One region of the Arthrobacter sp. P1_C12_2 genome, then DNA from elsewhere that is predicted to be linked to it. Evidence: riboswitches for the same ligand, from Rfam matches in the RefSeq annotation. Region 1 holds a riboswitch; each other region holds the start of a gene.
What was found. A riboswitch is a leader RNA that binds a small molecule or an ion and turns the genes downstream of it on or off. The one in region 1 is predicted to bind cyclic di-AMP.
Positions count from the first base shown of each region.

Region 2: linked by a shared signal. The riboswitch ahead of AC1DZQ_RS11570 (aggregation-promoting factor C-terminal-like domain-containing protein) and the one ahead of AC1DZQ_RS06710 (hypothetical protein) in region 1 are both predicted to bind cyclic di-AMP.
Region 3: linked by a shared signal. The riboswitch ahead of AC1DZQ_RS18245 (M23 family metallopeptidase) and the one ahead of AC1DZQ_RS06710 (hypothetical protein) in region 1 are both predicted to bind cyclic di-AMP.

Region 1 covers NZ_JBFUAF010000004.1:182,721-192,985, reverse strand. Annotated here, with positions in the region: gene AC1DZQ_RS06730 (phosphatase PAP2 family protein) at 1-61, shown strand, start outside; gene AC1DZQ_RS06725 (DedA family protein) at 64-810, shown strand; gene AC1DZQ_RS06720 (response regulator transcription factor) at 816-1,493, shown strand; gene AC1DZQ_RS06715 (sensor histidine kinase) at 1,486-2,493, shown strand; gene AC1DZQ_RS06710 (hypothetical protein) at 2,635-3,315, opposite strand; cyclic di-AMP (ydaO/yuaA leader) riboswitch at 3,323-3,525, opposite strand; gene AC1DZQ_RS06705 (hypothetical protein) at 3,696-3,974, shown strand; gene AC1DZQ_RS06700 (cation:proton antiporter) at 3,971-5,185, shown strand; gene AC1DZQ_RS06695 (DNA alkylation repair protein) at 5,228-5,950, opposite strand; gene AC1DZQ_RS06690 (DUF4430 domain-containing protein) at 6,077-6,682, shown strand; gene AC1DZQ_RS06685 (esterase/lipase family protein) at 6,981-7,817, shown strand; gene AC1DZQ_RS06680 (glycoside hydrolase family 16 protein) at 8,307-9,254, shown strand; gene AC1DZQ_RS06675 (aspartate/glutamate racemase family protein) at 9,359-10,012, opposite strand.
Region 2 covers NZ_JBFUAF010000009.1:72,674-82,938, forward strand. Annotated here, with positions in the region: gene AC1DZQ_RS11565 (HAMP domain-containing sensor histidine kinase) at 1-1,258, shown strand, start outside; cyclic di-AMP (ydaO/yuaA leader) riboswitch at 1,429-1,588, shown strand; gene AC1DZQ_RS11570 (aggregation-promoting factor C-terminal-like domain-containing protein) at 1,588-2,430, shown strand; gene AC1DZQ_RS11575 (hypothetical protein) at 2,522-3,127, opposite strand; gene AC1DZQ_RS11580 (bifunctional glycosyltransferase family 2/GtrA family protein) at 3,335-4,783, shown strand; gene AC1DZQ_RS11585 (glycosyltransferase family 39 protein) at 4,784-6,817, shown strand; gene AC1DZQ_RS11590 (glycosyltransferase family 39 protein) at 6,824-8,959, shown strand; gene AC1DZQ_RS11595 (HAD-IA family hydrolase) at 9,015-9,695, opposite strand; gene AC1DZQ_RS11600 (hypothetical protein) at 10,046-10,265, shown strand, end outside.
Region 3 covers NZ_JBFUAF010000020.1:19,709-29,973, reverse strand. Annotated here, with positions in the region: gene fdhD (formate dehydrogenase accessory sulfurtransferase FdhD) at 1-40, opposite strand, end outside; gene AC1DZQ_RS18270 (molybdopterin molybdotransferase MoeA) at 176-1,672, opposite strand; gene AC1DZQ_RS18265 (DUF6457 domain-containing protein) at 1,669-1,956, opposite strand; gene mobA (molybdenum cofactor guanylyltransferase) at 1,978-2,649, opposite strand; gene AC1DZQ_RS18255 (HNH endonuclease) at 2,736-3,236, opposite strand; gene AC1DZQ_RS18250 (NlpC/P60 family protein) at 3,458-4,216, opposite strand; cyclic di-AMP (ydaO/yuaA leader) riboswitch at 4,512-4,681, opposite strand; gene AC1DZQ_RS18245 (M23 family metallopeptidase) at 4,818-5,636, opposite strand; cyclic di-AMP (ydaO/yuaA leader) riboswitch at 5,641-5,855, opposite strand; gene AC1DZQ_RS18240 (iron-dependent transcriptional repressor DtxR) at 6,006-6,701, opposite strand; gene serC (phosphoserine transaminase) at 7,043-8,173, shown strand; gene AC1DZQ_RS18230 (MFS transporter) at 8,176-9,549, opposite strand; gene AC1DZQ_RS18225 (DUF3027 domain-containing protein) at 9,594-10,199, opposite strand; gene AC1DZQ_RS18220 (cold-shock protein) at 10,208-10,265, opposite strand, start outside.

The DNA.
Region 1 (10,265 bases):
GGTCGCGGATCGACTTGGTGCCTCTTCCGGCGTCCGGCCGCTAAGTATTGAGGAGAAATGAGCATGCCCGTCTTGGACGTCTTTGCCTTCCTGCCGGCCGCCCACGCCGCCGGTACGCCCTCACTGCTGGACCCGGCAAGCCTGCTCGCCGGGCTGGGCCCGGCCGCTTTGGGCGTCATCGCGCTCATGGTCTTCATCGAATCGGGCGTGCTCTTTCCCTTCCTGCCCGGGGACTCGCTGCTGTTCACCGCAGGCCTTCTGCACCAGCAGTTGCACCTGACGCTGCCGGTGCTGATCGGCGTCGTCACCGCGGCTGCCGTCGCTGGGGACCAGGTCGGCTACATGCTGGGACGGAAATTTGGCCGGCGATGGTTCAAGGACGATGCCCGGATCCTGAAGACGGCACACCTGAGCACTACGGAGGACTTCTTCCGCCGCCACGGCGGGGCCGCCGTCGTGCTGGCCCGCTTCGTCCCCATGGTCAGGACGTTTGCTCCGCTTACCGCCGGGATCGCGCGCTATGAGTACAAGTCCTTCACCCTGTGGAATGTCGCCGGCGCGGCGGCGTGGGCCGTCTCCGTGACGATGCTTGGCACCTGGTTGGGACACTTTGACATCGTCGCCAAGAATATTGACGTCATCGCCGTCGCCATGGTCCTCATCTCCGTCGTGCCGTGGGTGGTGCAGCTCCTCAAGCGCCGCCGCAACAGCCGCGGCGCAGCCGCAGTAGCCTCAGTCGCAGCGGCAAGCGACACGGCCGCGGGAACCGGGGACGGACTGCGGACTGAGGAAATGGCCGCGGAAGAATAGCTGACATGACTACTGCTGACCGCCCGTCCCTGCTGCTCGTCGAGGACGACGCCGTTCTGGGACCGCTCATCGCCGAGCTCCTGGACCCGGACTACCGGGTCCAGTTGGTCACCAACGGCCGTGATGGCCTCCACCAGGGGCTGACCGGGAGCTGGGACGTCATGGTGGTCGACCGCGGGCTGCCTTTCATGGACGGCATCGCCCTCATCGCGGCTTTGCGGTCGAAAGGCATTGCCACGCCCATCCTGATCCTGACCGCGCTGGGCGATGCCGACGAAAAGGTCAGGGGCCTTGACGCCGGCGCCAACGATTATGTGACCAAGCCGTTCGACGCCGGTGAACTGGCAGCACGCCTGCGCGCACTGACGCGGACCTTCCCTCCCTCGGCCCCGGCACCGGTGGCGATCGGGGACTGGGAACTGGACCCGACCCAGCGTTCCGTCCGTTCCGTCTACGGGCAAACGGTGTCGCTGACCGCGAAGGAAGGCCAACTGCTGGCAGCCCTGGCCGCGGAACCGGACCGCGTCTTCACCCGGGACGAGCTCCTCGCGGCGTGCTTCAACGTCTCGGAGCAGCCCGGCGTGATCGATACCTATGTTCATCACCTGCGCCGGAAAATCTCCAAAGCCGTGATCCGCACGGTGCACGGCCTCGGATACCAGATAGGCGATGCGCATGAGTGAGGGCGGGCCCGCCGGCGGAAATCCGGACCACTCCATCCTCCGCAGGGCCTCCCTCAAGGTCGCGCTGCGGATCAGCGCCGCGTGCGCGGTCATGGTTCTCGGGCTCCTCGCGGCCACGGCGCTGTACCTCATGAATCAACTGGCCCATCCCGAAGTGCCGGGCTCGGCAGCGGCCGGAACGGCCTTCGCGTACCTGGATTCCAAGGATGTCCTCGAAGCCATGGTCATCGCCGGGGTGGCAGGAATCCTGCTGGCCGGCATCGTCGGGTGGCTCAGCGCGCGCAGCGCCATCCGTCCCCTCGGTGACGCACTGGCCAGGCAGCGGCGCTTCGTCCAGGACGCCAGCCACGAATTGCGTACCCCCTTGACCATCCTGGACACCAGGATCCAGCTGGCCCAGCGCAACACCGTGCCCGGTTCCAGGCAGAGCCAGGATCTGGCCCGGATCCGGGAGGACGCCGCGACGCTGACCGGGATTGTCAACGAACTGCTCCTCGCAGCGACCGCGGCGGCCCCGGACCGCTCCGCACCGCCTGCCGACCTTGCCGACGCTGCCGCCAGCGTCGCCGGGAGCCTCCAGCCGGTGGCAGAGCAGCGGAAGGTGCGCCTGGATTTCTCCGCCGATGCCCGGCCGCTGGCCCGGATCGAGAAGAATGCGCTGCGCCGTGCCGTGCTGGCCTTGGCGGACAACGCGCTGGCCCACACGCCTCCGGGCGGCCACGTGTCCATCACGACCTCTGTCGAGCACAGACGCGCCGTGATCACCGTCGCGGACTCGGGGACCGGAATCACCGGCGTCGATCAGGCCCGGATCTTTGACCGGTTCGTGAGGACCGCCGGCAACGGCAGCTCACAGGGACAGCGGAGCTTTGGCATCGGCCTGGCCTTGGTCCGTGAGATTGCCGTCGCTGCCGGCGGCACCGTGGAGGTGGCCGCGACGGGCGACGAGGGAACCGTCATGAAGTTGACGCTTCCGCTCAGTGGGAGCGGGAATCCCTGAGGATCCTGTGCCGGGGAAAGACGCCCACCCGGATCCCGGATCCCCGACGGCGGAGACAGGAAAGACCGGCGATCGATTGCCCCCAAGGGAATCGATCGCCGGTCTTCCCGGCCTGCCTGGCCCCGGGAGGGGCCGTGCGGCTTAGGCGCGGACGAAGGTCACGCCACCGGTCGCGGTGAGCCAGGACAGCGGGTGAACCATCGTCTGGTTCGAGCCGTTCATGCCGCCGCTGACCACCTGGCCGTGGCCGGCGTAAATGCCCACATGGCCGGACTGGACCACCATGTCGCCGGGCTGCGGCGTGGCCACAACGGTTCCAAGACCAAGGAACGCGCGGGGACCGATGTCGCCAACAGGCTTACCCGCAGCGCCAAGGGCCTTTTCCACCATGGCGGTGCAGTCCTGGGTGATGCCCAGCTGGCTGTACGCGGCCGAGAGCATGATGGCGTTGCGTCCACCGGCAGCGGCCGGGGCTGCAGCCGGAGCTGCGGCCGGAGCGGCCTGCACCTGGACGGTTGCCTTGGCTGCCACCTTGGGCGCTGCTGCCGGGGCTGCTGCGGGAGCCAGCGCCGGCGCAACGGGCTGCTCGATGACCGGCGCGGCGACAGAATCGACTGCGGGGCGCTCGAAGCTGATCTTGACGCTTGAATCGGCGCTGACGGGGGCGCTGACCTGTCCCTTGACGTTAATATTCGACGCCGGGGCGGAGTCACGCTGCACAGGCGCAGTAGCTGCGTTGGCGGCCATTCCGCTGGTCAGGACCAGGCCGGATGCGGCGACGAGGACGGCGGCATGGCGCGCAAAAGTATTGACTGAAGTCATGAAAAATGTAGCCTCTCCCAATGCCTGCGAGGTGAGCTGTCGGATTCGGATGGGAGGCACCCGGCCGCACTCCCGGGCCCGTCGTGGCGGGCACTGTGCGGCTTCACCCCAAGACCTGCATATCAGCAGATCAAAAGTGGTTTCCCCGTCTCTGCCGGACGTTGATGCGAGTTACCCCCGGGCCGCGGCAGAGTTAGGCAATCGGCTGGGGAGCGCCCGTATCGGAGACAACAGGCACTCATCAACCGTAGCGCGAACCGCACCCGAATGTCACATTCAGGTAACGGGGGCACTGTGCCGTCCCCGAATTGCCCATAGGGCGRCGCCTATTCCGAACATAGGATGATGCCATCAGCACCACGCCGAAGCGGAGGCCCGAAATGAACAGCCACTGTGTCGCCATCTGCCAGTTGAGCAAACAGCCCCAAGAGGATTTCGACATCAACACCGAGCTGCTGATCCTAGACGGCGGGGACGTCCACGTGACCACATGGGACGCGGAACCGCGCGATGGAGGCTTCGACGAGCACGTTCTGAATGATCGGGTGGACGCGCTCGGGTACATGGTGGTCAATGACTGGGCCTTCCTGGACGGGAAGGCCTACGCGGTGGTGGAGCGGCGGTCGGGTCCGGGGCAGGCAGGCCGCGGCGAGCCGTGACATTTCTGTCCCTGGCGCTGATCGCCGTCGTGGCCCTGGCTGGCCCCCTGCTGGCCCTGCCGGTGCGCTGGCGGCTGCCGGTGATGCTGGGTGAGCTGCTGGCCGGCATCGCGATCGGCCGCTCGGGACTGGCCCTGGTGGACCCCGCGGACCCAACGTTCAGCCTGCTGGCCAACATCGGATTTGCGCTGATGATGTTTGTAGCCGGCACCCATGTTCCGGTGAGGGATCCGCAGATCCGGCCCGCCCTCGGCAGCGGCTCCCGCCGGGCCATTGCGGCCGCCGCGGCCGCAGTGGCAGTCGGAACCGGCATCGGACTGCTGTTCGGGACTGGACATGCTCCCCTCTACATCGTGCTGCTGGCGTCCTCGTCGGCCGCCCTGGTGCTTCCCGTCGTCGACTCCCTGCGTCTGGGTGGCCCTGATGTCATCGCCATGACGGCGCAGGTGGCGATCGCCGACACAGCCTGCATTGTGGCGCTGCCGCTCCTGGTGGACCCGCCCCACGCCGGCCGCGCGGCTTTAGGCGTACTGACGGTGTTGGGCTGCGCGGTGGCACTCTATTTTGTGCTGCGCTGGCTGGAGGGCAGAGGAATCCGCGGGCGCGTGCACCGGCTCTCGGAAAACCGCAAGTTTGCCCTTGAGCTACGGATCCAGCTGGCCGTGCTGTTCACACTCGCCGCGTTGGCGACGTACAGCAACGTGTCGGTGATGATGGCCGGCTTTTCCTTCGGTTTGGTGATGGCTGCCGTCGGCGAACCGAGGCGGCTGGCCCGGCAACTGTTCGCGCTCAGCGACGGTTTCCTTGGCCCGGTGTTCTTCGTCTGGCTGGGTGCATCGCTGACGCTCAAGGACCTGGCCGGGCATCCTGACATGATTGCCCTCGGCCTGGCCCTGGGAGCCGGGGCCCTGCTGACGCACGCCGGCCTGGCGTTCCTGGGACTCCCGCTGCCCCTCGGGGTGCTGTCGGCGGCCCAGCTTGGCGTGCCGGTGGCGGCGGCGAGCATCGGCACGCAGCTGCAGGTCCTGCTCCCCGGGGAGGCCGCTGCCCTGCTGGTGGGTGCACTGGTCACCATCGCCGCGGGCGCTGTGGCCGGGTCACGGGCGGCCAGGACGTTCGCGTTGCCGGCAAATACCGGGGGCAGGTCCGGGGAAGCCGGCAGCGCCGTCGGGCAGGGCGATCCGGGCGGTCCGGGAGATCCGAAAGTCTGAATATCTGAACTACAGCCGATCGGCGGTAGTTGGGTCGGATCGTCAATCTCCAAGAGGCGTGAATTGCAGCTCCGGCCTCCGCTTTGCCATCTCTGCCAGGACCCGGGAGACCGCGTCCCGGGCCGCACGCCCCTCGGCGTCGGCGTCAGCGTCGGCGTCGAACGGCCCGCCAGGGCCGCCGAGCACCGCGTTGGCGTGCCGGACGAACCTGTCCCAGTCCCCCTTGCCCGCGCGCAGCGCCAGCAGCGGCGAGAGCAGCGCAGCCCGGCGCAGCCAGGCGTCCGGCTCGCGCACCCACCGGTCCAGCACACTGTCAGCCCGCACCCTGGCCAGAACGTCGAGGCCGTCCACCAAGGGCCCGACGACGTCGACGGCGAGCGGATCCACGAGGTCCCGCATGCGCGCCTGCCGGATGAAGCCCTCCAAGCGGGTGAGGTCGGAGTTGGTCAAAACCTTCACATTGGCCTGCAGCAGGACCACCGCGGCCAGCCGGCGCTCGAAAACCGGCACGGTCAACAGTTCGGAGCCCCACAGCTCCGAACCCCACAGTTCGGAACACAGCGCGGTGACCTCATCGCGGGACAGCCCGGAATAGCGGCGGCCGGCATCCCGGACCGTGCCGCGCACGGCACCCACGGAGGTGCCGTAGAACCGGAGGCCGCTGCCCCCTGGCTCCATTTCCAGCCGCGACTGCAGCTCCTCGGCACGGCGCCAGGAAGCTTCCCGCTGCAGCGAGAGGTCGATGAATTCGCCGGCATCACTCACATGCCCATCCTTTCCCCTCGCGGTTCGCGGCGGAAACGGGGGTGCCACGCTGTCCTGAGCGGGCGGTCTGGGCCATCTGCCTAGACTGATCTGGACAGTCTCCGATCGAAAGCGGTTCACGCAACCATGCACACCAAGCTGACACTCGCCATCGCACTTTCCGCCGTGACGTTGGGGGTGGCAGCGTGCGCCGCCCCTGCGCCGTCGACTGCACCGTCGCCTGAGTCCCCCGCGGCCTCCGCGGCGTCGGCCCCTGATTTTGCCCTGGACATCGCGGGGGCGCCCGGCCGGATCGCCCAGGCCGGTCTCGCGGTACTGACAGCGGAGGGCAACGTGGACCACTATCACGCGCATCTGGACGTGCTGAAGGACGGCAAGCCCGTCGCGGTTCCGGCCAATATCGGCATCACGGCCGGACCTGACCACCGCGCCAACGGCATCTCAGCGCTGCACACGCACGACACCACAGGCGTGGTCCACATCGAGTCCCCCACCGCGGGCCAGGTCTTCACCCTCGGGCAGCTCCTGACCGAATGGGGCGTCCTCGGTGGTAGCGGCGCCGCCGGCACCGGGGAGGGTCCGCTGGACGGCTGGACCCTTTACGTGAACGGCAAGAAGTACGACGCCGGGATCCGTGACCTCCCGTTGAAGGCGCACGACGAGATCGTCCTGTCCTACGGCACCGCGCCGGCGAAGGTCCCGGCCTCCTACGATTTCCCGTCCGGGGAGTGAGGCGACCGGAGGCTCGGCGGGCGGCGGGCCCCTCGAACCCCAAAGTCTGCACAATTGTGCAGCAGGCTGACCATTCAACCCCGCCTGGCACTGCTGCCGCCGTAAAGGTATGCACAGACGTGCATGGTGACGTGATCCGCGGAGCGTCTTTCCTAGGCTGAAGTGATAGGAGTGAGCCGGATCACAGCGGGGGCAGATCCCCTACCTCACTTCCGATCACACAGGCCGTCACAGATGACGCGTCCAACCGAAGAGGTAATCAGTGTCCCACCGCAGAAAACCCGCAGCACTCGCAACCTTGGCATCCGCAACCTTGGCGCTGCTTGGCGCATCCCTGTTGGGCGTGCCGGCAGCCCAGGCCGATGCCGTTGACGTTTCGCCGCCCGGCGCGAATGACTGGTCCTGCAAGCCCTCGGCAAGCCACCCCTACCCGGTAATCCTGGTGCCGGGAACATTCGAGAACATGGCGAAGAACTGGGCGACGATGTCGCCGGCGCTGAAGAGCCAGGGCTACTGCGTTTACGCGCTCAACTACGGTGCGACCAACGGCGTCGATGCCACGGGCCCGGTGGCAGACTCGGCCCGCCAGCTCGCCCCGTTTGTCGACAAAGTGCTGGCCTCGACGGGTGCCAGGAAAGTTGATCTCGTGGGCCACAGCCAGGGCGGCATGATGCCGCGCTACTACCTCGGATTCCTCGGCGGTGCGAACAAGGTGAACCACCTCGTGGGCATTGCGCCCTCCAACCACGGCACCCGCGGGCTGATCACCCCCTCTCCGGACAGCGTGCCGCCGGCGACCTCAGTGGGAGGGTCCAATTGCCAAGCCTGCGCCGACCAGCAGGCAGGTTCACCATTCCTCGCCAAGCTCAACTCCATTGGTGACACGGTTCCTGGTCCCGCGTACACGGTGATCTCCACGACGCACGACGAGGTGGTGACGCCCTACCCCAGCCAGTTCCTCGCCGGTCCTGCCCGGCAGGTTACCAACATCACCATCCAGGACAAGTGCCCGGCCGACGTGATTGACCACGACCAGGCTCCCAACGACCCCGTCACCCAGCGTCTCGTCTCCGACGCACTGGGGCAGCCGGCCGGCCGGCCCGGCAACCCGGCATATCAGCCCAGCTGCACGTAGCGGCGGGACCCCGGGGCGACGGCGCCATACAGAATCCTCGCCGTCGCCCCAGCGGGAGGTTTGCGGGCTAAGGTAACGATCGAGTAACGTAGGCCACTGGCCGAGAAGGCCCGGCCCGAATGCAGGGCCCCGGACCGCCCCTTCGCAGGGTCCCGTTGCGCCGCTCGGCGTCTGCTCGCCCATGCCCTTGCAGCAGGGGCCGGATGAAACTTTCCGCACTTTCCGCCGCCCTGGCAGCGACGGTTGTGTGTGCCAGCCACGAAAGCCCGGAGGGGTCCGTTGTTCAAGAAAACACCGTTGTTCAGTAAATCGACGCTCAGTAAATCGACGTTCAAAGATGCACAGCCGAAGACACGCCTCACGGCACCACAGCTTAACAAGATAGCGATTGCGCTGAGCCTGGGCGCACTGTCTCTGACCGGGTGCAGCGCCGCTCCCACGGCGGGCGCCGGAGCCGCTTCTCCGGCTACCCAGGCCGCGCATTCTGCGGTGGACTCCACGTCCTCGGCGGCCACGCAGGCCTCGCATCCTGCCGCGAAGGCCGCGGCCTCGGCGGCCGCAGCGCCTAAGCCGGCGGCGCCGGCTGCCAAACCTGTCGGCGGCACTGCCGCTGCACCGGCGGCTCCCGGAGTCGACGCGGCACCTGCGGCCGCCGCCGCACCCGCCGCCCCGCGGGTCGCTCCGGTCGCTCCGGCAGCGGGCGCACAAGCGGCCGCTGCGGCGCCGACGCCAGTCACAGCGCCCGCCGCTCCCGTCGCGGCCCAGGCCGCCGTCGCCGCAACCGGCGGCGGTTCCCAGGCCGCCACGGCCCGGGGCTGGGGTGCGGTTGTTGCTGGTGACGAGTTCTCCAAGGCCGGCGCCCCCGACTCCACCAAGTGGAGCGTCTTCAAGGGATCCGGACATGCCGGCAAGGGTGTGAGGAGCCCGCAGGCGTGGTCGGTTGCCAATGGCGTGGCCACCGTCAGCGGCAATTCGGCCGGCACCACGGGCGGCATGTCGGCCAAATTTGCGCAGCAGAAATACGGCAAGTGGGAGACGCGCATGCGGACCAGCGCCCGGGACCCGGAGTACCACCCCGTGCTGATCCTGTGGCCCAACAACAACACCTCCCCCAACTGCGCCGAGATCGACTACGCCGAGGGCAGCACCAACACCGCCCAGATCAAGTTCTTCCTGCACTACGCCTGCGGCGGCTCGAACTTCCAGACCACGGCGGCCAAGACGATCGACACCACCCAGTGGCACAACTACGCAGTGGAGTGGACTCCGGCCGGCATCACCGGTTACATCGACGGCGTGAAGACCTTCTCCGACACGAACCCCGCGCACCTGCCCTCAGTGGGCATGCATCAGACGCTGCAGCTGGATTGGTTCCCTGACGGATCGGCCACCAAGCCTTCACAGATGCAGGTCGACTGGGTCCGCGTCTACAAATAGGACCGGCTCAGCACCCGGCAGCCCCGTGCCCCACCAAGGCGCGGGGCTGTCTTGTCGTTGGCCGGCATCCGGGGGTAGGGGCGCGCCGTCACCCGCAGCAGGACTCAAGCCTCCTGAAGTTCCCGGGCGACAACCGCTGAGACGAGCATGGACCCGGCCGCCGTCACCGCGTCGATCACCGGAACCCCGAGCCGGCGGCGGAGCACGTCCGCCATGCCGATGCTGCTCAGGCCCGTGCTGGCCTGGACGATCACGTCGGCGCCGGCGTCAACCAGCATGTGGGCCGCGGCTAAGGCGTCGAAGATCCCGGCAGGCATGAGGAACGCGTCGGGTGTCTCGACCCGCCCCTGTCCGTCAATGAGCAGCATGCGTTCGCCCAGTGCATCCGAGATCGGGCCCGGTACGTGGGCGCCGAGTCCCAAAACTCCAATCCGGCCGCCAAAGGTCAGGGCCGCGGCCGCGGCTGCGGAGCCGGCCCCGATGACCGGGATGTCCACGGCCGCCCGGGTGGCGGCCAGCCCCGGGTCGGACGCGCAACTGATAATCAGGGCGTCGGCGTCCCCGGCCATGTCCCGCGCCAGTTGGACTACCTTGGGCGCCGCGGACTCGAGCGAAGCCTGGTCGTAGACGCCGGACGGCTGGTCCGGAATACAGCGGGAGGTGACGGTAAATCCGAATGCTTCCTGGAGGAGTTTCCCGTGGGCGTGGAGCAGGCGTCGGTCCGACGTCGTCATCACCCGGATCAGTCCAACACGCATGGCGTACTACCTTTCGAACGGATTCCTTGGTGCGAGGCTACCCGGTGAGTATTTCCTAGTCTTTTCGGGCAGGTGACCAACGCAATCGCTGCCGTGAATTTCATGCTGTGGCGCCGGCGGCCGTCCGCATTCCGCAGGCCGCGACACGTGACCTGCGCATGAACTTGGCGAAAACTTCGCTCGTTTTAGGGGTTGGCGGCCCGGCGCCGTTGTAGGGTTTGTCACGGTGGACCGTCTTCGGACCCGGGACAGT
Region 2 (10,265 bases), on a different contig from region 1:
CCTCTCCCCCGACGACAACGCCGTCCTGCTGGCGCTCACCCCGAACGGTGCGCCCGTGGACCGGACCCTCTCGGCCGGCGCGTACCGGCTCACGGCCGTGCGGGCACCCTATGGCGACGTGATTGTCACCGGGCTTCCGCTGGCGGAAAAGGAAAGCACCCTGGCCTCGCTGGTGTGGACCATGGTGGTGGTCTCTGCGGGCGGACTCGTGCTGATCGGCCTGGCCGGCACGGCCCTGATCCGGCGGACCATGAAGCCGCTGGAACAGCTCTCCGAGGTGGCCACCAAGGTCTCCCGTCTCCCGCTGGACGCCGGCGAGGTGGCGCTCGGGGTGCGCGTCCCGGCGTCGGCGGCCCATCGCGGAACTGAGGTGGGCAGCGTGGGCTACGCGCTGAACCAGATGCTGGACAACGTCTCGAACGCCCTCGAGGCGCGGCAGGAGAGCGAGATGAAGGTGCGGCAGTTCGTCGCCGACGCCTCGCACGAACTCCGCACCCCGCTCACGGCCATCCGCGGCTACACGGAGCTGATGCGGATGACCGAGCACTTCACCCCCGACGGCGAGAAATCCCTCGCCCGCGTGCAAAGCCAGTCCGAGCGGATGACCACCCTCGTGGAGGACCTGCTGCTGCTGGCCCGCCTGGACGAGGGACAGCCGCTCAAGATCTCCGACGTCGATCTCACCCAGTTGGCCATCGAGACGGTGAGCGATGAGAAGGTCATGGCCCCGGACCGCGTCTGGCAGTTGGAGCTTCCGGACGAACCCGTGGTGGTGCGCGGTGATGCGACCCAGCTTCACCAGGTCCTGGCCAACCTCCTGTCCAATGCACGCAAGCACACGGATCCCGGGACCAAGGTGGTCACCGGCGTCATGCGGTCGGCTGATGGCAGCGCCGTGGTCACCGTGACGGACAACGGCAGCGGCATCGCTCCGGAATTCATCGGCCGGGTCTTCGCCCGCTTCGCCCGGGCCGACGCCGCGCGCACCAACCCCGCCGCTATCCCGGCAAACTCAGCCGTAGCGACGGCGGGAGCCCGGTTCGGGGCCGGCGCACGCTCGGCTTCCGGCGCCGCTTCCGGGAGCCGCGGAGGTCAGGGCACGGCGACTGCCGCGCCGACTTCCGAGGGCACCAGCGGGTTGGGCCTGTCCATTGTCCAGTCGATCGTGGAGGCCCACGGAGGAACCGTCGAGGTCACGTCCCGGCCGGGCCGCACGGAGTTCGCCGTGCGGCTGCCCGCGGCGCCGCCGGCGGCGTAACCAGCCACAGAACGCCGGGCCGGCCGTGCCGGTAAATCCAGCGCAAGCCGACACCCCGGCGCTGTGACTCCTGTTACCAAAATGTGACTTATGTGGCTGGGTCCTGTAGCGTCTTTAGCGTGCGCCGCCATTGGTGCCGCATATCCGGACGGACGCCAAACTCTGCCGCTTCCCGGATTCCGCTGGACCAGGCAGAGGCGGGGGACCCAGAGTTCCCGGGCATTCTGCATTCATGCGCCCTCGGGGTGAAGCCGACACGTGATTTTCCGTGCGGCCGGATGACCTCATCCGAACCCGACAGCTAACTCCGCCGGCGTTGAGAGGCCACCATGACTGATTTCCAGGTACAAACGCGCCCTGACGGCGATTCCCATTCCCGTTCCACCAAGTCGCGCCACCGCGCCGAACCAGCCACGCAGGCCTCCGCCCTGTCCCGGCTGGGCACCGGGCTCGGCATCACCGGCCGCCGTGCCGCCGTCGTCACCGCCGCGTGCGCGCTGCTGCTGGGTGGCGGCGCCGCCAGCCAGGCGGCAGAGCCGGGCCCCCACACGGCGAACGTTGCGAGCCAGAGGGCCACAATTGCCGACCCGCTGGCCAAGCTCAACTTCGAGCGGGTCCAGGTGGCTGGGCTGACCGCTACGCTGGAAAAGAACGTGGCTCCCCAGATCTCGGAGGTTAAGTCAGTCGAAGCGCTGATCCACACCCCCGCTGCTCCCATCCCGGCAGCCGCCCCCGCACCTGCTCCCGCGGCAGCACCTGCTCCTGCTCCGGCTCCCGCGGCAGCCCCCGCTCCCGCAGCGGCACCGGCTCCTGCCCCGGCTCCCGAGGCAGCCCCCGCTCCCGCAGCGGCACCGGTTGCCGTCGACGATCCCGCCGGGGCCCAGGCTTACGCCGCGTCCCAGCTGGGCAGCTATGGCTGGGCACCCGGCCAGATGCAGTGCCTGCACAAGCTGTGGACCAAGGAATCTGACTGGAAGACCACCGCCACGAACGCGAGCAGCGGCGCCTACGGCGTGGTCCAGTCCCTGCCCGCCACGAAGATGGCGAGCGCCGGCGCCGACTACATGACCAACTACCGGACCCAGATCAACTGGGGCCTGAACTACGTCAAGTCGCGCTACGGTTCCCCCTGCGGCGCCCTGAACTTCCACTACGCACACAACTGGTACTAAACCGGCACTAACCGGCCCAAAAGAAAGCCCCGGATCCGCACGGATCCGGGGCTTTCTGTGTGTGACTGTTAGCCGAGAATGGCGGCAGTGTTCACCGGACGTTGCGCGTCAGTCTGGGCCGCACATCAGTGACCTCGTCCTCTGCAGGGAGTGCCGTGTAGACGGAATTCCCTGACGAGATCTGCCGTTTGACCTGCTCAAGCTCATCTTTGAGGAGGTCAACGGTGGCACGGTATTTTTCGAAGTCCGCCGTTCGGCGCCTGGCCACGGCGAAACTGATGCCGGCGGCGAGAATGGCAAGCGGGAAGGACACCAGCAGGGCCCAGCCGGACGCGGCAAGGAAGTCCAGCGCTACGGGAAGTGCCTGCTTGAATGCCAGGAACTCGTTCACCCCACCGACCACTCCGTTCAGAGCGGAGTCCAGGGGGCCCAGAAACTGCCCCACGACAGGCGTCCCGGAAAACGACGGAGCGCTCAGCGGCGGTTCTCCCCCCGCAGACCAGCGCGAATCACCGAAATGGTTCAGGACGTAGATCCCGGCACCCGCGTTGAGGGCTGCGAAGAGCAGGACGGAACCAAGCGCAGTCCAATAGAGCCTGCGCGGACGCCAGACGCCGGCCACAAGCGCGAAGACGGTGGCCGCAACCCAAGAAAAGATGCGGAGTTCGTCGCGGCCCATGCCGCCCAGTAGATCCAAGGAATTCCCCGCCCCTTACAGTTGGAATCAATGCTTGTTCCGGTCCCAAGCGAGCCTATCCCAGCCGCCCCCGGGCATGCCGCGGCAGTTACTGGCCCACACCCTTTGTGCGTAGCCAGGCCCGGCCCACACGGCCGCCCCGACTTCCACAGCCCCCGCACAGCTTGACCCTAAAGCCCTCATATGGGCCGCCGGGAAAGTTGAGCCATGACATTCACAGACCAGGCCACAGGAACCCTGCCCCGCTCCGCGGCGACGCCGGCCGGCCCGGCGGCACCCCCCGCCCAGTCAGAACTTGCACCCTCGGGGCTCGCGCTGGCCGAGGCGCCCGTCCCGGGCCCGTTCGCCGGGGCGCTGACCGGCCCCGGCGGCCGGCGCACAGCCATTGATACGCGCGCCAGCACGCCCCTGCTGGACGTCACCATCCCGGTCTTCAACGAGGAACGGGACCTCGAAGCCTGCCTTCGCCGGCTCCACGCGTACCTGCTCGGCGCCTTCCCGCATTCCTTCCGGATCACCGTGGCGGACAACGCCAGCACCGATGGAACGCTCAAGGCCGCGGAACGGGTAGCCCGCGAGCTGCGCGAAGTGAAAGTGGTCCACATGGCCGAAAAGGGCCGCGGAAACGCGCTTCGCAAGGTGTGGCTGGCCTCGCCGTCGCCGGTCCTGGCGTACATGGACGTGGATCTTTCCACTGATCTGGCGGCCCTCGGGCCGCTCCTCGCCCCGCTCATTTCGGGGCATTCAGATCTGGCGATCGGGACGCGGCTGACCCGCAATTCGCGCGTCGTCCGCGGACCCAAGCGGGAATTCATCTCGCGCAGCTACAACTTCCTGCTGCAGGCCCTCATGGGCGCCCACTTCAGTGACGCGCAGTGCGGTTTCAAGGCGATCCGGGCGGACGTGGCCCGGCAGCTGCTCCCCCACACGCTGGACAACGCCTGGTTCTTCGACACCGAGCTGCTGGTCCTGGCAGAAAAGTGCGGCCTGCGTGTCCACGAAGTCCCGGTGGACTGGACCGACGACCCGGATTCCAGCGTGGACATCGTCCAGACGGCCCTCGCGGACTTGCGCGGCATGGCACGGTTGAGCCGGGACCTGGTCTCGGGCCGGATCCCGGTTCCCGACCTGCGCGCCGCCCTGGCCCGCGGACCGCTGCCGGCCGCCTCGCGGGCCCAGGAACAAAGCCCGGGCGGAAGCCTCTTCGGACAGCTCGTCCGCTTCGGCAGCATCGGGGTGGCCTCCACCCTGGCCTACCTGGCGATTTTCCTGCTCTGCCGCGGGTTCATGGACCCACAGCTGGCAAATTTCCTCGCGTTGCTCACCACCGCCGTGGCCAACACCGCGGCCAACCGGCGCTTCACGTTCGGCATTCAGGGCAGCAGCCAGGCGGCACGCCACCACTTCGAGGGCCTGCTGGTCTTCGGCATCGGACTGGCCCTGACCTCGGGCGCGCTCGCCCTCGTTCACGCCGCGTCGGGAGCGGCACCGGACCGCTGGCTTGAACTGCTCACGGTCACCGCCGCCAACCTGGCCGCCACAGCCGTGAAGTTCCTGCTTTTCCGGCTGGTGGTATTCCGGCACCGGCCCACGCAGGCCCTTCCGGCGCCCGGCGCCCCCGGTCCTTCCCTCCCCCGCACAGAAAAGGCCAAGTAAATGACGGCAACCATCAGCCCCACCGCCGGAGCCCCGGCCGGCAGCCCCCCAGCCGCCCAGGACACGCCCGGCCCGGTTCCCGGGGACGCCGAAACGGCGCCCCATCGGCCCGCAGCCCAGGCGACGGCAGCCCAGGGCCGCCGGGGCCGGCTGCTGTTCGGACCGCAGCCCCGCTGGGTGCGGCCCTCGGCGGCGCTGCTCCTGGCGGTTACCGCGGCGTTGTATTTGTGGAACCTGGAGGCCACCGGCTACGCCAACTCCTTCTACGCGGCGGCGATCCAGGCCGGGACCAAGGACTGGACCGCGCTGCTTTTCGGCTCCCTCGACGCCGGTAATGCCATCACGGTGGACAAACCGCCGGCCGCCCTCTGGATCCCGGCCCTCGCGGGACGGATCTTTGGCTTCTCGGCCCTGAGCATGCTCATTCCCCAGGCGCTCATGGGAGTTGCCGCCGTCGGGCTCCTCTACCTGACCGTCAAGCGGGTGTCCGGACCGGCCGCGGGCCTGCTCGCCGGCGGCGCCCTGGCGCTGACCCCGGTGGCCGCCCTCATGTTCCGGTTCAACAACCCGGACGCGATGCTCACCCTGTGCCTGGTGCTGGCGGCCTACCTCACCACCCGCGCCATCGAGAAGGCCGGCTGGAAGTGGCTCGCCGCGGCCGGCGCGGTGATCGGCCTGGCCTTCCTGACCAAGATGCTGCAGGGCTTCCTGATCGTGCCCGGGCTGGCCCTGGCCTACCTGTGGGCGGCCCCCACCACGCTCGGGCGCCGGGTCCTGCACCTGCTGGCGGCCGCCGCCGGGATCGCGGCAGTGGCGGGAAGCTACCTGGCGCTCTTCCAGCTGACCCCGGCCTCGGCCCGGCCGTACATGGCAGGCTCGGAGACCAACAGCTTCCTGGAACTCACGTTCGGCTACAACGGCCTGGGCCGGATCACCGGATCCGGCGGGGGCATGCCGGGCGGAGCGGGAGGGAACGCGGGCGGCCCGGGCGGCAACGGCAACGTCGGCTTCGGCGGCACGGCCGGGATCACCCGGATGTTCGGGACCAGTTTCGGCGGCGAGGTGTCCTGGCTGCTGCCGGCGGCCCTGATCCTGCTGGCCGCCGGGCTGTGGTTCACCCGGCGCGAGGCCCGGACCTCAAAAACCCGTGCGGCGCTCCTGCTGTGGGGCGGCTGGCTGGTCATCACGGCCGGAATCTTCAGCTTCATGAGCGGCACCGTGCACCCGTACTATGCCGTGGCGCTGGCCCCCGCGATCGCGGCGCTGGCCGGCATCGGCTCCCTGGAACTGTGGCGGGGCCGGGCCTACTGGCCCGCCCGGGTTGTCCTGGCCGTGACGGTGCTGGCTACTTCGGTCTGGTCCGCCGTGCTCCTGGGCCGGGATCCGGCCTGGCTTCCCGGGCTCCGGGTCATCATCGTGGTCCTGGGTGTGCTCGCCGCCGCGGCTTTGGTCCTGCGGGCGGACAGCATCGCGGGGCTTCCGGCGCGGTTCCGCAAGGCCGCCACGGCCGGCGTCGTGATCCTCTGCCTGCTCGCCGGCGGGCTCGGGAGCACCGCCTGGACGCTGGCGACCGTCGCACAGCCGCATTCCGGTTCGATCCCCACCTCCGGGCCCACCGCGTCCGCGATGGGCGGCGGCTTCGGGGCAGCAGGCAGGGCCGGCAGTGACGGTATGGGCGGCGGTCCCGGCGGGGAAACGTCCTCGGCGGAGCTGACCGCGCTGCTGAAGTCCTCCGGCGCCAAGTGGTCCGCGATTGTCTCCGGCGCCACCCAGGCCGCGAGCCTGGAACTCGCCACCGGCACCAGCGTGATCGCACTCGGCGGCTGGAACGGCGGCGACCCCTACCCTACGCTCGCACAGTTCCAGGCGATCGTGGACCGCGGCGAGATCGGCTACTTCATTTCCGGCGGCATGGGCGGCATGGGCGGCATGGGCGGGGGCCGCGGGGGCAACTCCGAGGTCGCCACCTGGGTCGCGGCCAACTACCAAGCCCAGACCGTGGGCAACGCCACCGTCTACAAGTTGGCAGCGTAGGCCGCCATGACTGACACCCTGCGCCCCCGCCCCGGCACAGCGCCGGCGGCGCCGGTCCGCACGCCGGGCTCGCAGCAGCCGCAGGTCCCGGAACGCCGTCGGGGTCTGGAGCCCCCGGGCGCCGCCGGCACGCGCGCCGTCCCCGGCACCCGGCCGGTGCGGCAGCGGCTGGAACTGGCGGCCCTGCTGCTGGCCACGGCCGTGCTGTACCTGTGGAACCTCGGCGCCTCCGGCTGGGCGAACGCGTTCTACTCCGCGGCGGCCCAGGCCGGGTCGCAGGATTGGGCGGCCTGGTTCTTTGGCTCGTCCGACGCCGCCAACGCCATCACCGTGGACAAGCCACCGGCGTCGCTGTGGGTGATGGGGCTGTCGGTGCGGATCTTCGGGCTGAGCTCCTGGAGCGTCCTGGTGCCGCAGGCGCTCATGGGGATCGGCACGGTCTGGCTGGTCTATCTGGCCGTCCGCCGGGCCGCGGCCCCCGCCACGGCCGACGCCGGCCTGGCCCACCGCGCGGGGCTCCTCGCCGGCGCGGTCATGGCGCTGACACCGGCGGCCGTGCTGATGTTCCGGTTCAACAACCCGGACGCCCTGCTGGTGCTTTTGATGACCGCGGCCGCCTACGCCGTGGTGCGCTCCATCCAGGATGCGCGCCTGCGCTGGCTGCTGTTCGCCGGGGTGCTCCTGGGCTTCGGGTTCCTCACCAAGCAGCTGCAGGTCCTGCTGGTTGTCCCCGGCTTCGTCCTGGCCTACCTGCTCGCGGCGCCGGCCGCGGCGGGCAGGCGCATCCCTCACCTGCTTGCCGCGGGCGCGGCGATGGCCGTCGCGGCCGGGTGGTGGCTGGCCGCCGTCGAACTCATTCCCGCGGCGGACCGCCCGTACATCGGCGGTTCGCTGAACAACTCCATCCTGGAGCTGACCCTGGGCTACAACGGCCTGGGCCGGCTGAACGGGGATGAAACCGGGAGTGTGGGCGGCAGCAACGGCTGGGGCACACCCGGGCTGTTCCGGCTCTTCAACAGCGAGTTCGGCGGCCAGATCGCCTGGCTGCTGCCCTCTGTGCTGCTGCTCGGCGCGGGGCTGCTCTGGCTGGGCCGCCGCGCGCCGCGCACCGACCCGGTACGGGCCTCAGTGATCATCTGGGGCTCCTGGGTTGCCGTCACCGGGCTGACGTTCAGCTTCATGGCCGGGATCATCCACCCGTACTACATGGTTGCGCTGGCGCCCGGGATCGCCGGGCTCGCGGGGCTCGGCAGTGTCCTGCTCTGGCAGCGGCGGAATCAGCCCGTGGCGGCCGCCGTCCTCGCCGTGGCGATCGTGGCGGCCGGGGCCATGGCCGCCGAACTCCTCGTCCGCACCGCGGCGTACTTGCCGTGGCTGCGCTGGGTGGCGCTCCTGGGCTCGCTCGCCGCCGCCGGCCTTGTGCTGGCCGCCGCGACCCCCGGGGCCAAGGGGGTCGCGGGGGTAAAGGGAACGGGGATGCTGGCGTCCAGAATCATGACGCGGACGACGGCGGCGCTCGCCGTAGCCGCCGCCCTCGCCGGACCGCTGGCCTACTCGCTGTCCACCGCGTCCACGGCCCACAGCGGCTCGATTGTCAGCGCCGGGCCGGCCCTGTCCGGACGGGGCGGGGCCGGGCTGCCGCCGTCCCTCGGCAGCGCGGCTGGAGGCGGCTTCGGCGGTGGCGCTGCGGCGAACGGCAACGGCACTGGCACTGGCACTGGCACTGGCACTGGCACTGGCACCGTCACTGGCGGCGCTGGCCGCGGGCAAGGGGCGGGCGGAATGGGCGGCCTGCTCGGGGCCAGCACGCCGCCGGCGGCGCTCGTGACCGCGCTGCAGACGGACGCCGGCTCCTACACGTGGGCTGCCGCGATCGTCGGGTCCAACAACGCCGCCGGCTACCAGCTGGCGACGCAGCTTCCGGTGATGGCCGTGGGCGGGTTCAACGGCACGGACCCCGCCCCGACCCTGGCACAGTTCCAGCAGTACGTGGCTGACGGCAAGATCCACTACTTCATCGCCGGCCGCCTGATGCAGGGCGAAAGCGGTGCCAACGACGCCGCGCAGATTGCCGCCTGGGTGCAGGACAATTTCACCGCCCGGACCGTGGGCGGGGCCAGCGTGTACCTGCTGGCCAGGTAGGCGGGCGGCCCTGGCCGGCGGGCGGCGCCCGGGCCGTGGCCGGCGTCGTCGGCGTCTAGAACGTGAAGGACAGGGTGCGCAGGCCCGCGCCGGTGACGTGCGTGGCCACCGACACCCCGGAGTAGTCGGGAATGTGCAGCACACCGTCCGGCACGTCGCCGGCGTTGGGCCCTACCGCCACGGTCCGGATGCCGGCGGCGACTCCCGCGGCGATGCCCGCAGGGGCGTCCTCGAACACCAAGGCATCGGCCGGGGCGACACCCAGAAGGGACGCCGCGCGGAGGTATCCCTCAGGGTGGGGCTTGCCTTGGCTGACGTCCTCGGACATGACCGAGACGGCCGGGACGCGGATCCCCGCAGCTGCCATCCGGACCTCGGCCAGGTCCCGTGAAGCGCTCGTCACCAGCGCCACGGCATCCGGCGGCAGGCTCGCCAGCAGCTCCAACGCACCCGGCACCGGGACAATCCCGCGGGTCTCGGCCAGCTCCATCCGGCCGAGCTCGGCCGCGAGGGCCTGGACGTCGGCACCGGCCGGGGCAAACCTGCGGACCGTGTCCATGGCCTGGACCCCATGGGAGGAGCGCAGGATCTCGCCGATGTCCAGGCCGTAGCGCCCTGCAAACGTGGTCCATACCTGTTCCACGATGCTGGTGGAATCCACCAGGGTGCCGTCCATGTCGAACAGGACGGCGCGGGCGGTCAGGGTGGTAGTACTGGAACGGGCTGAAAGGGTCATGCCTCCATCCTGCCGCATGGCCCGGGGACGGGGGTGACACGGCTGGGGATGCGCTTCGTTTCCGCTGTGGCACTGGTCGGGGCCACCATGGTCCGCCGGGTGATGGCCGAGAGGGTCCAGCTGTGGCCGTCGGACTGGCGGCTTGCGAGAAAAGCCCGCAAGCTGGGTAGGGGGTAATGAGGGGTGCGAACGCATTCCCGCCGCACAGGAAGGCCTCGCAATTCCCAGACCAAAACGGCAGCTGAATCCGTTGATCCTCAGGTACCTTAAGGGCCAGTGACTCCGCCCCTGCAGAGGCCAGAGGCCTCGGCAGACTCAAACCGGTCGAGCCGGCAGCACGGCGGGAGGGGGTGCCCCTCCTCGGCGCTGATCAGGTCTACGTGATGAAGCACGGGCGGGAGTACCACACTGCCTGGTGCCAGGTCGTGGCCGACAAATGGGGCCACGCCCCCAGGGGCCTGCTCGTGACCCTGTTGGCCGACGTCGGCACGCGGACCCCGTGCCGGGAATGCGGCCGGCCCTTGGACGAAGCCGGAGAGTCCTCTGCCCGGAGCGACCCAGGGCACCCCC
Region 3 (10,265 bases), on a different contig from region 1:
CGATCTTGTGCACCTTGCGGCGCTGCGTCACACGGCCCATCCGGTGCTCCTAAGCAACATATTGTGCGGCTGTTTGAATCTTGCAGCTGTTGATTCTTTGGCTGGTTCCATCATTGTAAGTGCCTGATCCTGAAGCCACCCGCCAGGTCCTGACGCCGGCGCAACAGGCTTGGGCTCAGCCCAGGAGGGCACTCCAGTCCACCGGTCCGTCGCTGGCCGCGGTTTTCCTGGTGGGCCGCTTAGCCGCCGGCTTCTGTGCGGCGGCCGCCGCCGAAGCGTCAGGCAGCGGCGCACCCCACGGGAGGGCGAAGGCGGGGACCATTTCCCCCAGCTGCACGCCATGGGGCGGGACCACCAGAACACCGTCGGCGGCGGCCAGGCCGCGCATCATGCCCGAGCCGGTGTGCTGCGCCGGCGATGCCATGCCATAGAGCAGCCGGAAGGGCATGAGCCGGGTCCGGCCCGGATCGGCGTCAATAGTCGAGCCGCAGGGCACTTCGCTGAGCGGGGGGACGGTTCCGTGCCCCAGGGCGGCGATGAGCGGGGCCCCGATCGTGGACAGCGCCATCATGGCCGCGAGCGGGTTTCCGGGCAGGCCGAGGACATAACGGCCGTCCGGCAGCTCGGCCAGCACGGCGGGGTGGCCCGGCCGCATGGCGATCCCGTCGATCAGCAGGCGGCCGCCGAGCTCGGCGACCGAGCGCCGAAGGTGGTCCGTTCCGGAGCGTCCCGTACCGCCGGTGGTGATCACGACGTCGGCAGGCAGGTTTTCACCGGCAGGATCGGTGTCTTCGAGGGCGGCGAGCCATTCGGCATCGGTGTCGCCCACTTTCACTTCTTCGGTGCAGATCCCGCCGAGCATTCCCACCACGGCGGCGAGTTGGGGTCCGAAGGTGTCGCGGACCTGCCCGGGCGCCGGCATCCCGCTCGTCACGACCTCCGAGCCGGTGAAGACGAGTCGCACCAAGGCCTTGCCGAGCACCGGAAGGGTGTCGCTTCCGGCCAGCGCGGCGAGGGCCAGATGGGCGGGGTTGAGGACCGTGCCGCGCTGGATCAGGACGTCTCCGGCGGCGGCTTCCTCCCCGGCCTTCCTGATGTGGTCGCCATTGCGCGGGTCTCCCGGTTTCGCATTGCCCCCCAGTTTCAGGACGGGCAGGCCGTCCTCGTCGGCGTCGATGATGCCGCTTTCGCTGCGCAGCACCGCCTTGGTCCCGGCCGGGATGAGGCCGCCGGTGGCAATCGGGCTTGCCTGATGCGGTGCCAGCCGCTGGCCGGGTTCGGCCAGGATCCAGGGGCCGCCGCCGTTGACGGCCCAGCCGTCCATGGCGGAGGAAGCATAATGGGGTATGTCCTGCTGGGCAACGACGTCCGCTGCGAGGGTCCGGCCCAGCGCCTGCCGGAGCGGGACAGGGGCGGCCGGGATGGGAGTGGCGCAGTCGAACGCGAGCTGACGGGCCTCCTGCCAGGTGTGGGCCAGGTGCCCGTGCGGCTCCTCCGCAGTGTCCTCGTCCGCAACTTCCTCGTCCGCAGCCTCGCCGGCCGTCTCGGGGTGCACCGGGTCCTGGTTCGCAGCGTCCTCGCCCGCCGGAATGTGAGGGTCCCCGAGGCCGTCTCCAGCGCCGTCTCTGCCAGGGGCGGTGGTTCCGCTGCCGTCCGGGGCCGCCGCCGTCATGCCCCGGAAGCTTCGGCGGCTGCGTAGTCCGTGGCGAGCCGGCGGGCCACGGCCATCGCGGCCTCCATAGACGCGGAGTCCGTGGCCTGCCCGGAGCCCGAGGCCAGACCGGCGGCAAAGCCGGCAATGAACGTGGTCAGCGGTGCCGCCGGGCGCACCACGGAGTGGGCGGCCACGCCGGCCAGGGCGAGGACCTCATTCACGTCAATCTCAACGTCGTCGAGCTCCAAGGCCTGGAGCAGGGCACGGCACCAGTCTTCCAGCGTTTCATCCTGGCTTTTCACCGTTTGCCTCCATGGTCGAGTTCAGCTGCGGAGAGCCGGGCCGGAGCCCGGACCGCGGTCGGGATTCCTGCCGGATACCCCTAATGCGGACGCGTCATCCCAAGTGTCGACATCATCCGTGGACCCCGGGGGAACGCGAACTTCCCGCACGTCCAGCCTAGCAAGAAGGGCGAAGACCGACGCGTTTTCCAGGCTGCCCCGGGCTGCGGCGTCCTCAACAGAACGTTGTAGCGCAGCTGTGCCATAAAAGCCCGCGAGCGGTTGCTTCCGGCCGTCGGCCGAGACGGCCATGACGCCGTCGCGCCCGTCCCGTTCCGCCGCACCTGCGGCAGACGCGGCCAGCGCCCCGGACAGGGCGCGGACCGCGTCGGCTGACCGCGGCATGTCACAGGCCAGGACCAGGGTAAAGGGAGCGGCTGCTGCGTGCCGGCTCGCGTGGTCGGCGGCCAGGGCGGCAAGCCCCGCGGCGATGGCAGCGGCCGGCCCCGCGAAGGGCGGGTCTTCCCGGCAGGTCAGGACGCCGCCGGGCAAGTCCCCGGGGTCGGGGCCGACGACGACCGTGCGGCCCGCGGCACCCGCGGCCTGCAGGGACCGGCCAAGGAGAGTGGCGCCGTCGTAAATCAGCCCGGATTTGGGCACGCCGCCAAGGCGGGAGGACCTTCCCCCGGCGAGAATGATGGCATCGAACTCCACCGGTTCAGCCTAGCGCGCCGCCTGCTGCCACCGAATCAGGCCTGACCTGCGCCGGCAGCAATTCCAGCGGCTGATCAGGCGGCAGGTCAGGCGGCTGATTCAGGCAGCAGGAACGGATCCCAGGCCGGCGTCGGCTTCTCGAGCTCCTTGATCTGCCAGATGGCCCCCTTTGGGGGCCCCGGAACAAAACCGATCTTCCAGCCCATCTCCGCCGGCGTATGGTCGCTCTTGGCGTTGTTGCACCGCAGGCACGCCGCCACCAGGTTCTCCCAGGAGTCGGCCCCGCCCCGGGACTTGGGCTGGATGTGGTCGATGGTGTGCGCAGCTTTGCCGCAGTAGGCGCAACGGTGGGCATCGCGGCGCAGCACGCCGCGGCGGCTCACCGCTGTCATCGTGTTGTACCTGGGCCGGATGTAGCGGTTCAGCAGGATCACGGACGGGCGGCCCAGAATGTCCTGCGGGCCGACAACGGGGTCGTCCCCTTCGGCCACCACGCTGGCCTTTCCGGTCAGGACAAGGACGAGCGCCCGGCGGAAGGTGATGACCGCCAGCGGTTCATATCCAGCATTCAGAACGAGAGTGCGCATCCGCATACCTCTTCACGGCCGCACCCGCCAGCGGCACGAGGGCCGGCTGCCCTCTGCATGGTCGGGCTATGGATCGACAACACAAGAGTAAACACTCAAGTGCCGGATCACCGAATATTTTTTCACCGGCGCAGTCCTCGGCGCGGAAAGTTCACTGCGCGGCAACGCAAAAGACCCCCGCCAGGAGGCGGGGGTCTTTCGAAAAGTGCTGGGGTTCTTGCTTAGGCGCCGACGCGGATGAAGACCGGGCCGGAGCCGACGTTTACGCTGTACAGCGCGGTGGTGCCGCCGTTCCAGCCGCCGTGCACTGCCATGCCGTTGCCGACGTAGACGGCGATGTGAGCCATGCCCACGCCACCGTTCTGGTAGTAGGCGAGGTCGCCCGGGCGTGCCTCGGCGGCGCTCACGGTGCGGCCGAGGGACAGGTAACCTGCCGGCCAGCCGTGGTAGTGGATGCCGGCGGCGGCCAGGGCGTTGGTGGCGAGGGCGGTGCAGTCCTGCGCCACGCCGATCTGTGCGTAGGCAGCGGCGGCGATGGTCGCGCCGGCGCCGCTTCCGATGCCGGCGGGGGCCTGGGCAGCGACGCCGCCGCTGACGCCGAGCTCGGTGCCACCGGCGCGGGAGGCCGTGGCGTCCTGGACCTGCACGACGGGCTTGGGAGCCTCGACGACGGGAGCCGGCGTGGTGGTCACGGCGGGCTTCTCGTAGGAGATCGCGATGGTGGAGGCGGCCGAGATGGTGGCCGGAGCTGCGGACTGGACTTCCAGGGCCGAAGCGGAGGTGGATTCGCGCTGAACATTGGTTTCAGCAGCGTTGGCTGCGATTCCACTGGTCAGGACCAGACCGGAAGCTGCGGCGATGACCGCGGCCTGACGGCCCACGCCGCCGGCGTTGTCGCCGACAGCCTTGGCAATAACAGCCAGCGAGTTGGTCTTGGTGACCTCGGCGCGGTGCCGTGCAACGTTTGCACGAGTAGTCATTAAGTTCTCTCTTTCGTGATCCTTGGACCGCGCGCTTTCGGGCACGGGCTGAGGACGCTCCGGCATCTTGGGGGTACGCCGGATCGCCCCGAAATGGGTTACTTAGCGAAGGGTGTACTGCGAAGACGCGCCAAAAGCGGAAACTGCATGCTGTCCGGGCTCGGTAGAGATTGAGCCTGCGGAACGTGATCCAATCCGGGCGCCGGCAAGGGCGGCACGTGATGTGGATTCCAGCGGGCTCGACAGAGCCTCGCCGGTGCGCATGCGCGCAGAATTGTGGCGTGAAGACACGAAAGTAGCCTCTCCCAATGCCTGCGAGGTGAGCTGTCGGATTCGGATGGGAGTCACCCGGCCGCGCTGCTTCCTGGGAAGCTTTGCGACTTAACCCCAAGGCCTTCTTTCGAAGGCCAAAATTGGTTCCCCCGCCCCTGCCAGACGATGTAATGCGAACGGACCTTGAGCGGTGGCAGAGCTAGGCAATCCACTCAAGAGCGCCAACTTCGGAAAAGTTGGCGTGCTTCAAACCCTACAGCAGTCTGGATTCAATGTCACATTCAGATCACGGCGTGTCACAAGAAGATGAGAGCAGCCCATCGTCTTTTTAGAGCCATCCGAGCGGGTCAACGACGTCGCCGTTGACCATCACTTCAAAGTGGAGGTGGCAGCCCGTGGAGGCGCCGGTGGTCCCGCTCATCGCAACGACGTCACCGCGGGATACCTTCTGGCCGACGTGGACCGAGGCCGAGGACAGGTGGTTGTACGTGGTCTCCAGGCCGTTGCCGTGGTCGATGACCACACGGTTTCCGCCGCCGAAGGGATGCCATCCGTTGAAGGTCACGGTGCCGCTGGCGGCTGCGTGGACCGCCGTGCCGCACTGGGCGGCGAAATCCTGGCCGCGGTGGAACTCCCCCGCGCCCCCGGTGATGGGGCTGACGCGGTAGCCGAAGGGCGAGGCCGTGACCAACTGGTCCAGCGGCGCACCAAGGGTGCCCGCCGATGCCGCGCGGGTGATGGTGCCCACAGACTGGGCGCTCAGCAGCTGCTTGAGCTTCCCGTCCGGATCGCCCTTTGTGGTGACGGCGGTGCGGCTGAAGTCAACCTTTGCAGCCGCGGCAGCCGTGACATCCGGCTGCACGGCAGCCGAGAGAGCCCCGGATCCGGCGTTTGTAGCCATCACCGGGCTCGTGACGGGGACCGTCACGGTAAGAACCAGTCCAGTTGCGGCCAGTGCGATCCCGGCCTTCTGCCCTACTCCGCTGGCCGCGGCAAATTCCGTTACCTGACGGAACGGACTGCGCCGGCGCCGCCGTTCATCGCGGTGCACGTCACGCGGGCGTTCGGCCATGTGCTCGACGACAGGACGCGGCTCCGGAGCGGGACCGGTCGCGCGGCGACGGCCCCTGGCGGTCTGGGTGGTCAAGAACGGTTCCTCTCTGGAGAGCCTGCGAAGTTAGCTGTCGGATTCGGGTCAGAGAGATCAAAGACCCGGTCCGCCGTTGCAAGCAGCCAGGCACAGAGGCATCCCCAGGGGATTCTTCGGTGGAAGCTGCTTGCCGCTGACGGACTTCACCCCGAGGCTGCCGAAGTAGCAGCCGAAAGTGGTTCCCCCGCCCCTGCCAGAAGGTGGTTCTGCGACTGATCCGCTGGCAGGGCTCGGCTTCGGATCAGGTAACGCTTTGGTATCGGTACTGGGCACTAACTATAGGCGATTAAGCCGCCCGGTAATAAATCCGTAATCGCAATTGTGCACAACTCATGGGTCGTCCCATGACCGGCGCATTGTGGCTGGTCAGGCGACTGTTACAAAGACATGCGCGGCAACCTCGGGCGGCAGTTCCAGGGCGCCCTCGATATCGGGGACGCGGACCGAGATGTACTCCCCCACCCGCTCCAGCGAAACCAGCGCGCCAGGCCTGATTCCGCCCTCGTCGAGCTGTGCCAGAAGCTCCGGTTCCACCTGGATCGGCTCCGCGAGCCGGTTGACCGTGACCCGCGAACTTGCACCGTAGCCGGCCATGGCCTCCAGCAGGTTCACGGCCCTGTCCGCGGGGGCGCCATTGGGCACGCCGCCCAGATCCGCAAGCCCTGGAATCGGGTTTCCGTAGGGTGAGACTGTCGGGTGGTTGAGCATCTCGAAAATTCTGCGCTCAACGCGTTCGCTCATGACGTGCTCCCAGCGGCACGCTTCCTCATGGACGTAGGCCCAGTCGAGCCCGATCACGTCCGCGAGGAGGCGTTCGGCCAAGCGGTGCTTGCGCATAACGCCGATTGCGCGTTTCCGTCCGGTTTCGGTCAGCTCAAGGTGCCGGTCGCCCGAAACAATCACCAGCCCGTCGCGCTCCATCCGGCCGATGGTCTGGGAGACAGTGGGGCCGGAGTGCCGGAGCCGTTCGGCGATGCGGGCGCGGAGGGCAACGATGTTTTCTTCTTCAAGTTCCAGAATGGTCCGAAGATACATCTCCGTGGTATCGATCAGATCCGTCATTCAGCTCAGCTCCTCGAGCGCAGTCCTAGCGTCATTCCCACCGTACCGCGTGCGGGCTGCATGCAGGATGCGCCCTGGCGGGAACCGCCGTACGTCAGCTGCTAGCCTAGCCTATTTTGAATTACTCCGGATAATTTTCGATCGGCCCGGAGCCCGGTCCCAGCCTCCGCCGGCCAGCCGTTCCCGTGCGTCTCAATGACCGGACTGTGACAGGCCTTTTTCCGTATCGCCGGGGGCTGTCAGGCAGAATGAAACAGGCAGAATGAAAAGGGTGTCCGTGTAGCCATCCCTGCCCGCCACCTCCCAGCCACGCTACGAACCAGCCGAAAATTGGAGCCACTGTGAGCGACACCAGCATCACGATCCCCGCCAACCTCCTGCCCAAGGACGGACGGTTCGGCGCCGGCCCGTCCAAAGTCCGGCCGGAACAGATGGACGCCCTGGCCGCGGCATCGTCGAAGCTGCTGGGGACCTCGCACCGCCAGGCACCCGTGAAAAACCTGGTCGGCTCGGTACGCAGCGGCCTCAGCGAATTCTTCCGCGCCCCGGACGGCTATGAAGTGGTGCTCGGGGTGGGCGGATCCACCGCGTTCTGGGACATTGCCAGCTTCGGACTCGTGGAGAACAAGGCGCAGCACCTGTCCTTCGGCGAGTTCGGCTCGAAGTTTGCCTCGGCTACCAACAAGGCGCCGTTCCTCGCCGAGTCCTCCATCATCAAGGCCGAACCAGGCACCCGCCCCACCCCCCGGGCGGAGGCCGGCGTCGACGTTTACGCGTGGCCGCAGAACGAGACCTCAACCGGCGTTGCCGCCCCCGTCCAGCGCGTGGCAGGCGCCGACGAGGGGTCCCTGGTGCTGGTGGACGCGACCTCGGCCGCGGGCGGGCTGGACGTGGACGTGGCGGAGTCCGACGTGTACTACTTTGCGCCGCAGAAGAACTTCGCGTCCGACGGCGGCCTGTGGCTTGGCCTGTTCTCCCCGGCGGCGCTTGAGCGGGCGGCACGGATCAAGGCCGGCAACCGCTGGATCCCCGACTTCCTGGACCTCCAGACGGCGATCGACAATTCCCGGCTGAACCAGACCTACAACACCCCAGCGCTGGCCACCCTGGTGACGCTGGATGCCCAGGTGCAGTGGCTCAATGCCAACGGTGGCCTGGACTTCGCCGCCGGCCGGACCGCGGATTCTGCCGGCCGCATCTACCGCTGGGCCGAGGCGTCCGGTTACGCCACACCGTTCGTGGCCAGGGCCGAAGACCGTTCCAACGTGATCGCCACGATCGACTTCGACGAATCGATCGACGCCTCGGCCATCGCCAAGGTGCTCCGCGCCAACGGCGTCGTCGACACCGAGCCGTACCGCAAGCTGGGCCGAAACCAGCTGCGCATCGCCACCTTCGTGGCGATCGAGCCGGCCGACGTCTCGGCACTGCTCGAGTGCATCGATTTCGTTGTGGCAGAACTGAAGAAGTAGCCTCAGCGCCCGATGGCGTCGTCCCGGCCGCGTGCCGGGGCGGCGCCGTCGTCGTTTCCGGACTGGCGGTCCGGCAGGCGGTCCGGCTGCCCGTCCGGGCGGGCACCGGCCGCGCCGGTCCGGCTTTCGACGCGGAAGTACCGCAGCCCGCGGGCGCGGCGGTTGAAGTGGAGCCGCAGGTGTTTTGCGCGGATGATCCACACCAGCCCGATCAGGGCCGCCAGCAGGCCGGCGCCTGCGGCCACCGCCATGGACCAGCGGGGGCCGGCGGTGTTAGCCACCCAGCCGACGAGCGGCGCCCCAATGGGAGTCCCGCCCATGAAGATTGCCATGTAGAGGGCCATCACCCGGCCCCGCATGACGGGGTCCGTGGTGGTCTGGACGTACCCGTTGGCGCTCGTCATCATGGTGATCGCGAACAGCCCCACGGGAACCAGCGCGACGCCGTACCAGAAGTAGTTCGGCGCCATCGCGGCGATGCCCGAGGTCACGCCGAAGGCACCGGCCGCCCCGAAAATGACGCGGAGCCGTGGCTTGCCGCGGCCGGCGGACAACAGCGCCCCGGCGACGGAACCGATGGCCATGATCGAATTCATCAGGCCGAAGGCCCCCGCGTCGAGGCCGAATTCCGTGCCCACCATGGCCGCGATGAACAGGGCGAAATTCAGCCCCAGGGTTCCCACGATGAAGATCGCGACCAGCACCACCACGAGATCCGGACGGTACCTCACATAGCGCAGCCCCTCCCGGATCCTGCCCTTGCCCGCCGGCGCCCGCGGCAGCCGCCGCAGCGACGACGCCGGGATCTTCGCCAGGCTCAGCAACAGGGCCACGAAGGTGAGCGTATTGATGAGGAAGACCCAGCCGGGCCCGACGACGGCCGTGAGCACGCCGGCGACTGCCGGGCCGATCATCCGGGCGACGTTGAAGGACGCGCTGTTGAGGGCCACGGCATTGGAGAGGTAGTCGTCCTGGACCAGTTCCGAAACGAAGGTCTGCCGCACAGGGGCGTCCAGGGCGGAGACCACCCCGAGCATCAGGGCGAAGGCGTAGACCTGCCAGAGCTGCGCCGCGCCCGTGACCACCAGGATGCCCAGCCCGGCGCTCAGCAGCGCCATGGCGGACTGGGTCAGCACCAGGAGCCGCTTGCGGTTGAAGCGATCGGCGACCAGTCCGGCCACAGGTGCCAGGAACAGCTGCGGGCCCAACTGCAGGGCCATCGTGATTCCCACCGCCCCGGCATCGTGCGCCGTCAGGTGGGCGAACACCAGCCAGTCCTGGGCGGTGCGCTGCATCCAGGTGCCAATGTTGGAGATGAGTGCGCCAACGAACCAGATCCGGTAGTTCAGGATATGCAGGGACTTGAACGTGGACATCAGCCCCAGCCCTCCCCAAACACGCTCCCGGACGCTTCCAACCGCTAGTCGGCCTCGCCCGCGGAGCGTTCCCGCTCGTCGTCGTTCGCCTCGTCGGCGTCGTCGTTCGTCGCCGCGGCGTCGGTCTCAGGAGCCTCGTCAGCGTCCTGCTGGTCAGTATCCTGCCGATCAGTGGCCGACGGCGTTTCGGAGCCGGACGCCTCGTCGGCGGCCTCGTCAGCCTGCGCGTCTTCCGGGCGGACCCGCTCGGCCCACGGAACCCAGGCCGGTGCCAGGATGGAGTCTTCGGAGGGCAGGAGGCCGAGTTCGTCCACCGTGACAACCTTGGACCGCGAGTTGCGGGTCAGCACGGCGTACCACTGCCAGCCCAGATATCCGGGCAGCCTGGATTCGAACAGGTGGGTCACCAGGCGGTCGCCCTCGCTGCGGGCGCCGATGTGCTCGCCGATCTGCTCGGCGGGGGCAATGCCCTCCACCGCCGTGCGGGCGACGTCGACGGCGGCGGCCAGGAAGGCGTCAGGCTTGCCGGTGCGCCAGGCGGGTACGCCGGCGCGCGGGCGGATTCCTTGCTTGGAGCCGGTTGCCTTGGCTCCGGCAGGCGCTGTGGGTCCGGCATCCGGCGCCGGCAACTGATCAGGTTCCTGAGTCATCAAGAGCCTTATACGTCCAGCTCGTCGGCAACCTTACGGAGGGCCGCTGCGATCGCCTTGCCCTTG